One region of the Mycobacterium sp. URHB0021 genome, then DNA from elsewhere that is predicted to be linked to it. Evidence: riboswitches for the same ligand, from Rfam matches in the RefSeq annotation. Region 1 holds a riboswitch; the other holds the start of a gene.
What was found. Region 1 has a riboswitch for glycine ahead of gcvP (aminomethyl-transferring glycine dehydrogenase). Riboswitches for the same ligand answer to the same signal wherever they lie in the genome.

Region 2: another riboswitch for glycine. It lies ahead of gcvP (aminomethyl-transferring glycine dehydrogenase); the one in region 1 lies ahead of gcvP (aminomethyl-transferring glycine dehydrogenase).

What each region holds. Positions count from the first base shown of each region.
Region 1 is NZ_JBSRZT010000002.1:4,280,684-4,286,427, reverse strand. Features, by position in the region: gene ftsR (transcriptional regulator FtsR) at 1-542, shown strand, start outside; gene ACVWWN_RS23390 (bifunctional nuclease family protein) at 603-1,097, shown strand; gene ACVWWN_RS23385 (MerR family transcriptional regulator) at 1,339-1,962, shown strand; glycine riboswitch at 2,054-2,152, shown strand; glycine riboswitch at 2,153-2,262, shown strand; gene gcvP (aminomethyl-transferring glycine dehydrogenase) at 2,308-5,148, shown strand; gene ACVWWN_RS23375 (LysM peptidoglycan-binding domain-containing protein) at 5,145-5,744, opposite strand, start outside.
Region 2 is NZ_JBSRZT010000002.1:231,703-237,446, forward strand. Features, by position in the region: gene gcvP (aminomethyl-transferring glycine dehydrogenase) at 1-1,655, opposite strand, end outside; glycine riboswitch at 1,892-1,982, opposite strand; gene speB (agmatinase) at 2,014-3,015, opposite strand; gene ACVWWN_RS03235 (LacI family DNA-binding transcriptional regulator) at 3,356-4,345, opposite strand; gene ACVWWN_RS03240 (nucleoside/nucleotide kinase family protein) at 4,351-5,001, opposite strand; gene ACVWWN_RS03245 (PfkB family carbohydrate kinase) at 4,998-5,744, opposite strand, start outside.

The DNA.
Region 1 (5,744 bases):
CCGCGCAGCGCGATCAGTACCTGCCGCTGAAGGTCATCAAGGCCGAACTCGACGCCCAACCGAACGGGGAGCTGCCGCAGGCCCGATCCGCTTACGGCGTACCGCGTTTGGTGTCGGTGCCGGCGGACCTGGCGGGCGACCCGGCTGGTTTGTCCGGCGTCGCACCCACCCAGGTGCGGCTGTCCCGCGAAGATCTGCTGGCCCGCTCGGAGGTGGATGAGGAACTGCTGTCCGCACTGGTCAAGGCCGGCGTGATCACCACCGGCCCGGGCGGCTTCTTCGACGAACACGCGGTGGTGATCGCACGGTGCGCACGCGCATTGTCGGACTACGGTGTCGAACCGCGGCATCTGCGGGCGTTCCGCTCGGCGGCCGACCGCCAGTCCGATCTGATCGCCCAGATCGCCGGACCGGTGGTCAAGGCGGGCAAGACGGGGGCGCGCGACCGCGCCGACGACCTCGCGCGCGAGGTGGCAGCGCTGGCCATCACGTTGCACACGTCGCTGATCAAGTCGGCGGTGCGCGACGTTCTCGACCGCTGAGGATTAGACTCGATTTCAAGGCTTCTTGGCAGGCTTATCTCGCGCGGAGGGCAGACACAGATGGGTGAGGTTCGTGTGGTCGGCATTCGCGTGGAACAACCCCAGAACCAGCCGGTCCTGCTGCTCCGGGAGTCCAACGGTGACCGCTACCTCCCGATCTGGATCGGCCAGTCCGAGGCCGCGGCGATCGCGCTGGAACAGCAGGGTGTGGAACCGGCCCGGCCGCTGACGCACGACCTGATCCGAGATCTCATTGCCGCGCTTGGGCATTCGCTGAAGGAGGTCCGCATCGTCGACCTTCAGGAAGGCACCTTCTACGCGGACCTGATCTTCGACCGCGACATCAAGGTTTCGGCGCGACCCTCGGACTCAGTGGCCATCGCGCTGCGCGTGGGTGTGCCGATCTATGTCGAGGAGGCGGTGCTCGCCGAGGCGGGCTTGCTGATTCCCGACGAGAACGATGACGAGGCGGCCGGTGCAGTCCGCGAGGACGAGGTCGAGAAGTTCAAAGAGTTTCTCGACAGCGTGTCGCCCGACGATTTCAAGGCGACTTAGACAGAAACCCGAGACGCTGGGGTCCTCGTGCGCGGCTCAGCCAGCGGATTTGTCACGGAATCGTCTCGTCGTTCTCGACACGCGGCGCGCGTTTCTTTCAACTACGTTCGGGGCAGCCATACTTTGATCGCGACGAGCAGTAATGGCTCCGCGGGAAGCGTATGCTCGACACATTCGAGCTTGGCAAACGTGCGCCCATGCAGGTCACAGACGCGAGTTCGATCGGCGAGAGGATTCGAGAGTGGGAGACACGCCACGACAGGAGCAGCTGGATCTGTCCGCCACCAGCGGCCCCACAGAACCGGCCGCCAGTTCGCCCAGCGAACCCGTGCAGGGCGGCCTGTTCCCCGACAACTCGGTGCCGGATGAACTGGTCGGCTACCGCGGGCCCAGCGCCTGTCAGATCGCCGGCATCACCTACCGGCAGCTGGACTACTGGGCACGGACCTCACTCGTGGTGCCTTCCATCCGCAGCGCGGCCGGATCGGGCAGCCAGCGGCTGTACTCGTTCAAGGACATCCTGGTCCTCAAGATCGTCAAGAGATTGCTGGACACCGGAATTTCGCTGCACAACATCCGCGTCGCCGTCGATCACCTGCGGCAGCGCGGAGTACGCGACCTGGCCAACATCACGCTGTTCTCGGATGGCACGACGGTGTACGAGTGCACCTCCGCTGAAGAGGTCGTAGACCTACTGCAGGGCGGCCAGGGGGTGTTCGGCATCGCCGTCTCGGGCGCGATGCGCGAATTGACCGGCGCCATCGCCGACTTCCCGGGCGAACGTGCCGACGGTGGCGAATCCATCACCGCCCCGGAGGACGAGCTGGCATCGCGACGTAAGCACCGCGACCGCAAGATCGGCTGAGACTTGTCGCTGCAGTTCGCCGCGGGTCGACGGCCGTTGCGGCGGCCTATTCGTGCTGTGATCCCGCTCACCGGTAGAATCAATCGAGCATCGCCCTTACGCGGGAGAGTTCCGTGACCGCCAGTCACGGACGCCGAAGGAGCAACACCTCTCCGTCAACCTCTCAGGCACCCGGGACCGCGCTCGGCCACGATGCCTCTGGAAAGCGGTAAGCGTCGCGCTTACCCGCCCATGGGGAAAGGCTGCGCGCAGGCCGAATCTCTCAGGCGCCCGATGCGGGTTGACGACAGAGGGGGAGGAACCCAGCGGTACCCGCTCGAGTTCCTGGGCCCTACACGTCGGGAGATGTCACCAGTGTTCCACCACGACCAACCCAATTTCGCCGACCGGCATATCGGACCGGATGCCGACGCCGTCTCGACCATGTTGAAGGCGATCGGCGTGGGTTCGCTCGACGAGCTGGCCGACAAGGCGTTGCCGGCCGGCATCCTCGACGCACTGTCCGCCGCTGGAATCGCTCCGGGGCTGGATCAGCTGCCGCCGGCCGCCAGTGAAGCGGAGTCGCTCGCCGAGCTGCGCGCGTTGGCCGACGCCAACACGGTCGCCGTGTCCATGATCGGCCAGGGCTATTTCGATACGCTGACCCCGCCGGTGCTGCGGCGCAACATCCTTGAGAACCCGGCCTGGTACACCGCCTACACCCCGTACCAGCCCGAGATCAGCCAGGGCCGCCTCGAGGCGTTGCTCAACTTCCAGACGATGGTCGCCGACCTGACCGGACTCGAAGTCGCCAATGCCTCGATGCTCGACGAAGCAACCGCCGCCGCCGAGGCGATGACGCTGATGCACCGCGCCGTGCGCGGCCCGTCGAACCGGCTCGCGGTTGATGCCGACATCTACCGGCAGACCGCTGCGGTGCTGGCCACCCGCGCCGAGCCGCTCGGTATCGAGATCGTGACCGCTGATCTGCGACAGGGCCTGCCGGACGGCGAGTTGTTCGGTGTGATCGCGCAGTTGCCGGGGGCCGGCGGCGCGGTGCCGGACTGGGCGGAACTGGTTGCGCAGGCCCATGAGCGCGGCGCACTGGTGGCGATCGGCGCCGATCTGCTGGCGCTGACGTTGCTCACCCCGCCCGGCGACTTCGGCGCCGACGTCGCGTTCGGCAGCACCCAACGCTTCGGTGTACCAATGGGATTCGGCGGACCCCACGCGGGTTACCTCGCCGTGCAAGCCAAACACGCCCGGCAACTGCCCGGTCGCCTCGTCGGGGTGTCGGTCGACGCCGACGGATCGCCGGCGTACCGGCTGGCACTGCAGACCCGCGAACAGCACATCCGCCGCGACAAGGCCACCAGCAACATCTGCACCGCGCAGGTGCTGCTGGCGGTGATGGCCGCCATGTACGCGAGCTATCACGGCGCCGACGGGCTGGCGGGAATCGCCCGCCGCGTCCACGGCCACGCCGAATTGCTCGCCGGGGCGCTCGGGGATGCGCTGGTGCACGACACGTTCTTCGACACCGTGCTGGCCCGCGTTCCCGGACGCGCCGACGAGGTGATCAGTGCGGCGAAGGCCAAGGGCATCAACCTGTGGCGCGTCGACGACGATCACGTTTCCGTCAGCTGTGACGAGGCGACCACCGATGCCCACGTCGGCGCCGTGCTGGAGGCGTTCGGGGTTTCGGCCGCCGAGCCGGTGCACACGGAAATCGAAACGCGGACATCTGAGTTCCTGACACACCCAGCGTTCATCAAGTACCGCACCGAGACCGAGATGATGCGATACCTACGGTCTCTGGCCGACAAGGACATCGCGCTGGACCGCAGCATGATTCCGCTCGGTTCCTGCACCATGAAGCTCAATGCGGCAGCCGAAATGGAGCCGATCAGCTGGCCCGAGTTCGCCCGCCAGCACCCGTTCGCACCGGTCGCGGACACGCCGGGGCTGCGCCAGCTGATCTCCGATGTGGAGACCTGGCTGACCGGGATCACCGGCTATGACCGGGTGTCCTTGCAGCCCAACGCCGGTTCGCAGGGGGAGTATGCCGGCCTGCTGGCGATCCAGGCCTACCACGCAGAGCGCGGCCAGCCGCACCGCGATGTCTGCCTGATCCCCTCGAGTGCGCACGGAACGAATGCGGCGTCCGCGGCGCTGGCCGGCATGCGCGTCGTGGTGGTGGCCTGCCGCGCGAACGGCGACGTCGACCTCGATGACCTGCGTGCAAAGGTGACCGAGCACGCGGATCGATTGTCCGCCTTGATGATCACCTACCCCTCGACCCACGGCGTGTACGAGCACGACATCGCCGACATCTGCGCCGCGGTGCACGACGTCGGCGGCCAGGTGTATATCGACGGCGCGAATCTCAACGCGCTGGTGGGGTTGGCGCGTCCGGGCCGGTTCGGCGGTGACGTGAGCCACCTCAACCTGCACAAGACGTTCTGCATTCCGCACGGCGGCGGGGGTCCGGGCGTTGGGCCGGTCGCGGTGCGCGCACACCTGGCGCCCTATCTACCTGGTCACCCGCTGGCCGAGGAACTTCCCGAGAAGCACGCCGTGTCGGCAGCACCGTACGGTTCGGCGTCGATCCTGCCGATCACCTGGGCCTACATCCGGATGATGGGTGCGGCGGGCCTGCGTGCGGCGTCGCTGACCGCGATCGCGTCCGCCAACTACATCGCCCGCCGCCTCGACGAGTACTACCCGGTGCTCTACACCGGCGAGAACGGCATGGTCGCTCATGAGTGCATCCTCGACCTGCGCGGCATCACCAAGGCCACCGGTGTCACCGTGGACGATGTGGCGAAACGACTGGCGGACTATGGTTTTCACGCTCCGACGATGAGCTTCCCGGTGGCGGGCACGCTGATGGTGGAGCCGACGGAAAGCGAAAGCCTGGCCGAAGTGGACGCGTTCTGCGAGGCGATGATCGCGATCCGGGCCGAGATCGACCGGGTGGGGGCGCGCGAATGGACCGTTGAGGACAATCCGCTCAGGGGCGCGCCGCACACCGCTGAGAGCCTGCTGGTCGCCGACTGGGATCATCCGTACTCGCGTGAGGAAGCGGCCTACCCGCTGGGTAAGGGTTTCCGGCCCAAGGTGTGGCCACCGGTGCGCCGAATCGACGGCGCCTACGGTGACCGCAACCTGATGTGCTCGTGCCCACCGGTCGAGGCGTTCGCCTAACCGCCGAGCTCGAACGACGGGAAGTAGATCACCTCACCGACGGTGATGTGGTCGGGGTCGTCGATGAAGTTGGCCGCGGCGACCATGTTCACCAGGGTGAACGTGCGGTCCGCCCCGCCGTCGCCGTAATTGTCCTCGACCAGCTTCCACAGCGTGTCACCGGCGGCCACCGTGCACTTGCGGTTCAGCCGAGGCTGAATCAGCACCGTGCCCGGCGCTGGGTCACCGTCCGGCAGCTGATTGGCGATCGAGATGATCGTCCATAACCGGGCTTCGCCGTACCAGCGCTCCGCCAGCCCCTCGAGGGTCTCGCCTGAGACGACGGTGTGGTGCCCGGCCTCGGCGAGATCGGGGATCAACAGCCATTCGCCGACGATCAGGTCGCGTTGCGCAGCCCCGTTTGGTATCTCGTATACCCCGCTCATCGCGGCGTCGTGGTAGAACTTCAGCGCCAGCTTCTTCTTCGTGTCACCGGCTCGCACGTGGTAACGCAAGGTGACGTACGGGATTTCCAGCTCCTGTCCCACCACGATGACGTCGGGGTCGGCCAGATGGTTGATCACGGCGATCACCGGATTCAGCCGCCCGTCGCCGTA
Region 2 (5,744 bases), 4.0 Mb from region 1:
TGGTGATAGACGCTGATGGCCAGCAGGCCGGCGAGCTCACCCTGAGACCCGGCATTGGGCTGCAACAAAACCCGGTCGTAGCCAGTGATCGCGGCCAGCCAGCCCTCCAGGTTGCCGATCAGCTCGAGGTAGCCGGAGGTCTGCTCGGCCGGGGCGGACGGGTGGATACCGGCGAATCCGGGCCAGCTGATGGGTTCCAACTCGGCGGCGGCATTGAGCTTCATCGTGCAGGAGCCGAGCGGGATCATCGTGCGGTCCAGTGCGAGGTCCTTGTCCGAGATCTCGCGCAGGAAGCGCAGCATCGCTGTTTCCGAGCGGTGCCGGTGAAACACCGGATGGGTCAGGTAGTCCGATGTCCGGATCACGTTGTTCGGCAGCGTGACCGAACCAGCGGCGGACGCGGCGGGTGCGGCACCGAAGACCTCGAGTACGCGGTGGATCACGTCGGCGGTGGTGCACTCGTCGCAGGAGATACCGACGTGGTCGGCGTCGACCGGGCGCAGGTTGATCCCCGCGTTGTCGGCGGCCGACACGATCTGTTGGCCGCCGCCGGGGACCCGCACCATGACGGTGTCGAAGAACCGGTCGTGGACGACCTCGTGGCCCGCAGCCCGCAGCCCGCTGGCCAATGCGATGGCGTAACCATGCACCCGGGTTGCGATGGCGCGCAACCCTTCCGGGCCGTGGTAGGCGGCGTACATGGCGGCGACATTGGCCAGCAACGCCTGCGCAGTGCAGATGTTGCTGGTCGCCTTGTCCCGGCGGATGTGCTGTTCGCGGGTCTGCGGTGCGAGCCGGTAGGCGGGTTTGCCATCCACATCGACTGATACGCCGACCAGTCGGCCTGGCAGCATTCGCTCCAACCCGGACCGGACCGACATGTACCCGGCGTGCGGGCCGCCGAAGAACAGCGGCACACCGAACCGCTGCGCCGAGCCCACCGCGATGTCGGCGCCCTGCTCGCCCGGGGCCGACAACAGCGTCAACGACAGCAGATCGGCCGCGACGGTGGTGAGCATGCCGCGGTCGCGGGCCGCCGCGATCAGCGGGGCGAGGTCGCGTACCACGCCGCTGGCACCCGGGGATTGGAAGACGACGCCGAAGGCGGCACCGTCGGGCAGCGTCTCGGTCAGGTCGGCGACGACCACCTCGATGCCCACCGCCGCGGCCCGTCCGCGCACCACCGCGAGCGTCTGGTGTAGGCAATCAGCGTCGAGCACAAGACAATTGGCGGCCACGGCCTTGTTGGCCCGGCGCATCAGCAGGATGGCTTCTGTCACCGCGGTGGCCTCGTCGAGCAGCGATGCACCGGCCACCGGTAGCGCGGTGAGATCCTCGATGAGGGTCTGGAAGGTCAGCAGTGCCTCCAGCCGGCCCTGGGAGATCTCCGGCTGGTACGGCGTGTAGGCGGTGTACCAGGCCGGCGACTCCAGCATGTTGCGGCGCAGCACCGCCGGGGTGATGGTGTCGTGGTAGCCGAGGCCGATCATCTGGACCCGCGTCTGGTTGCGGCCGGCCAGCGCACGCAGTGCGTCGAGCACCTGCAGTTCGGAGCGCGCCGCGGGCAGCGCCATCCGGTCGGTATTGCGGATCTGCTCAGGTACCGCGGCGTCGATCAGCGCGTCGACGGACGGGTAGCCGAGCACGTCCAGCATGCGAGCTTGCGCCCCAGGGTCCGGGCCGATGTGACGAGCTTGAAAGCCGTGGTCGTCATTGAGAGTTGCGGTCTCGTCAGGCACGAGGTGACTCCAGTCTCAAGGCGCCGAACTATTCGACGCGAGTGGTGGTGACACCTCCCCGCTCTGTCCTGAAACCTGAGAGATTGAGCGCGGCTGCGCTGTTCCCCTTCGGTAAACGCAATCGACGGATCTGCGTTGTTCTCCAGAGTTGCCTCGACACCGCGGTATTGGGCCTGAGAGATTCCCGGGGAGGAAGTTGCTCCTACGGCGCCTCCAGAACGGAGGTTCTCCCGCAGCGTGTCATCGGCATATTGAGTTGTGGTTGAGCGTAGGTCTACAACGCCGTTGCGGCAACCTCGCCGTTGACCGGCAGAGCGGCGTTGGCGCCTGCGACCATCAGGCTGACGATGTCGAAGACCACCGTCGCCGCTGCTACGCAAGTGATTTCGGCGTGGTCGTAGGCCGGGGCCACCTCGACGACGTCGGCGCCGACGATGTTCAGCCCGGTCATCTTGCGGAGCATCTTCAAGAGCTCACGCGAGGTCAGACCACCGGATTCGGGCGTGCCGGTGCCCGGGGCGAACGCCGGATCGAGCACGTCGATGTCGATGGACAGGTACACCGGGACGTCGGTGACTCGACGGCGCACCGCATCTACTGCCGCGTCGATGCCGATGACGTCCAGGTCGCCGGCCCGGATGATCTTGAAACCCATCCGGGCGTCGTCGTCCAGGTCCATCCGGTCGTAGATGGGGCCGCGGATGCCGACGTGGATCGAGTGGTCCTCGATCAGCAGCCCTTCCTCGAACGCGCGGCGGAAGATGGTGCCGTGGGTGACCGGGGCGTTGAAGTAGGTGTCCCAGGTGTCCAGGTGAGCATCGAAGTGCACCAGGGCGACCGGCCCGTGTTTGGCATGCAGGGCACGCAGATTCGGTAGGGCGATGGTGTGGTCGCCACCGATCGACACGATGCGGCGGTCCCCGCCGGCGAGGATGTCGGCGGCGTGGTTCTGGATCTGCTGGCAGGCCTCGGCGATGTCGTACGGGGTGACCGGGACGTCACCGGCGTCGACCACCTGGACGTGTTCCAGCGGTGCGACCCCGAGTTCGACGTGGTAGCCCGGGCGCAGCGTACGGGCGGCCGTACGAACCGCGAGCGGGCCGAACCGAGCCCCCGGCCGGTAGGACGTACCGCCGTCGAATGGAACGCCGAGGATGGCGATGTCGTAGTCGGACACCTCGTGGATATCGGCGATCCTGGCGAAAGTGCCCTTCCCCGCATAACGGGGAACCTGGGTGGCGGGCACAGCGCCGATGATGCCGTTTCGCGTGCTCATCTGGGTTTCCAGCCTTTCGAATCGCCGGGTGTTCGACTGCCATCATCGATCTTGGCGAGCACCTGCCGCGAGCAGTTAATGCCCAAACACCGGCCCGGATGTTTGAGCAATCGCACAATCCTGAAGCGTGGCGACCTGCCCGCCGCGGACTTCGCGGGCATCCGCATACGGTCAGGCGGCGTCGACAGCGGCCCACTGGCCCACCGCATTGCCAGGTCCGGCCGTGCTTCCGGACGGACAGAATGCCGTACCCAGCGCCACCTGGGTGACGCCGTCGGTGTCCGCTTCGGTAGTAATCGGGGGTCGTTGTCGGCGTGATCGAAAGACCTGTCGGTGAGCGTCAAGTGCATCCGCACGAATTGCGATGGCGGAACGTCGTCGGCACGCGAATCTGTTGTGGCGCGGAACTGTGTCCCCGAATGCGGCGCAGAAGCAACTCGACCGCGGTGGCGCCGATCGTCTCCACGTCCTGCGCCGCCGCGGTGAGCTTGGGTTCGAAGAGATCCGACCATTCGAAGTCGTCGAAACAGACGAATGCCACGTCGGCTGGAATCGACAAGCCGACACTACGAATGGCTTTGAGTGTTCCAATGGTCATGGAGTTGTTCAAGGACACCAGCGCAGTGGGCCGGTTCTCACCCGACATGAGCGAGTGCACCTCGCGTTCCGCCACATCTGTGTTGGAGTCGCCGTCGAGGACCAGAGCGGCGTCGACTGCGATACCGCGGTCTGCGAGCGCCGCGGAGTAACCAGCGAATCGCTCGGTCGTGGACGAGATCCCGGCAAGGCCGCGTACGGCGGCGATCCGACGATGCCCGAGGTCGAGCAGATGCTCGGTCAACGACCGCGCCGACGAGAAGTTCTCCGGGACGACCTGATCGCTCCCGACGTCGACACCGCGGTCGATCAGAACCAGAGGGGTTCCAGTGCGGATGATTTCGGGGAGGGTGACCCGCTCCGACCCGGCCGCGGGTGCCACGATCATCCCGTCGACCTGCCGGTCCAGAAGCGAGTCGGTGACGCGTTTCTCCGACTCCACGTCGTCGTGGGAATCTCCGACGATCAGCACGTAGCCGGCGTCCGACAGAGCCCGTTCCACGGCGTGAACCAGGCTCCCGAAGTACGGATTCGTGAGCGCGGAGATCGAGAGTCCGACCGTGTGCGTGCGCCCGGCCGCGAGTGATCGGGCGACGACGTTGCGCCGGTAGCCGGTCTCCTCGATGGCCGCTTCGACGCGCAAGCGCGTGGCGGTGTCGACCTTGCGCGTGCCGTTGAGGACGTGCGAGACCGTGGACGCCGAGACGCCGGCGATGCGGGCGACGTCGCCCATCGTGGTCACCGGAGACGCACGATGCGGTCCGCGCGACCTGCGGTCGACTCGATCAGTTGGGCATTGCGCTCGTCGGACCCGAGGGCCCAGAACGCGGCGTCCTCCGGCGACTTTCCGTACGCCTCGTGCCGGCGCAGCAGCCGAGCGTGGCGAACGTCGGTGGCGGGGGCCAAGAACCACACCTCGTCGAGGCAGGACCGCGCCGCAGGCCAGGCGTCGGATTCCAGTAAAAGGTAATTCCCCTCGGTGACGACCAACGGCACCGTGGGCGCGACGGGAATGGACGAGCCGATCGGCTCCTCGATCTCGCGGCGGAACCGGGGCGCATACACGACTGGGTCGTCGACGCGCTGTGCGCGAAGGCAAGCAATCAGCCGTGCGTACCCGCCGTCGTCGAATGTGTCGTGCGCGCCCTTGCGATCCAGGATGCCCATGTCGATCAAAACTTCGTTGGCCAGATGAAAACCGTCCATGGGTACGAGCACCGCGGCGTCCGAACCCAGTACGGTGACGAGTTGCTCTGCCACGGTGGACTTCCCGGCTCCCGGAGCTCCGGTGAAACCCAGAATACGGCGCCCCCCGGGAACGACGAGCCCCTTGGCCGACTCCACCAACTGGTCGAGTGTGGCGTCCTCGACGTCCTGCTCGATGGTCACCGTTCTCGCCTTCGAGTTTGTTCAATAGGGAGTTCACTCAGCCATGCCCGCGGCCCGACCACCGAACACCGTAGGGCCGCCACGCGAGCGGACCGATTGATGCGCTCGGCAACACTGCCCTCGATCTGGGTCGAGAAGTACGAGTACGCGCCGTGGAAGACATCGCCGGCACCCAGTGTGTCGACCACCATCACCGGTTCCACCGGCACCGATCCCGACTTGCCATCCGACCACCACTCGACGGGATCGCCGCCGTGCGTCGAGACAACGGTACGAACACCGCGGCGGACCAGTGCCGCCGCGGTCGACTCCGGGTTGTCGGTGCCCGGCATCCGGAAGTCGTTGGAGCACACCACGTCCGTCGCATGCGGAACGAGGTCGCTCATCACCGGTTTCCATCGGCCCGCGTCGACGACGAGTGTGGTGTCCTGTGCGGCCGCATGTTGAACGGCAGCACGGGCGATCAGGGGATGGTGCCCGTCGACGAGCACCACGTCGGCATCCGCCACCAGGTCACCGAGGTCTGCCGGTGGCGACGCGTCAGAGTTCACGGCGTCGAGCGAGACGACCGATCGGTCACCCGTCGATTCGACGACCGAAACAGCGGAGACGGGCACCGCTCGGGTGGTGCCTACCGCCGCGTCGACGACGCTGACGCCGTACTTAGCGAGGTCGGCCCGGATCAATTCGGCAACCGGATCGTCGCCGAGAGCGGTCACGAGGATCGCGTCGCCGCCCAGTGC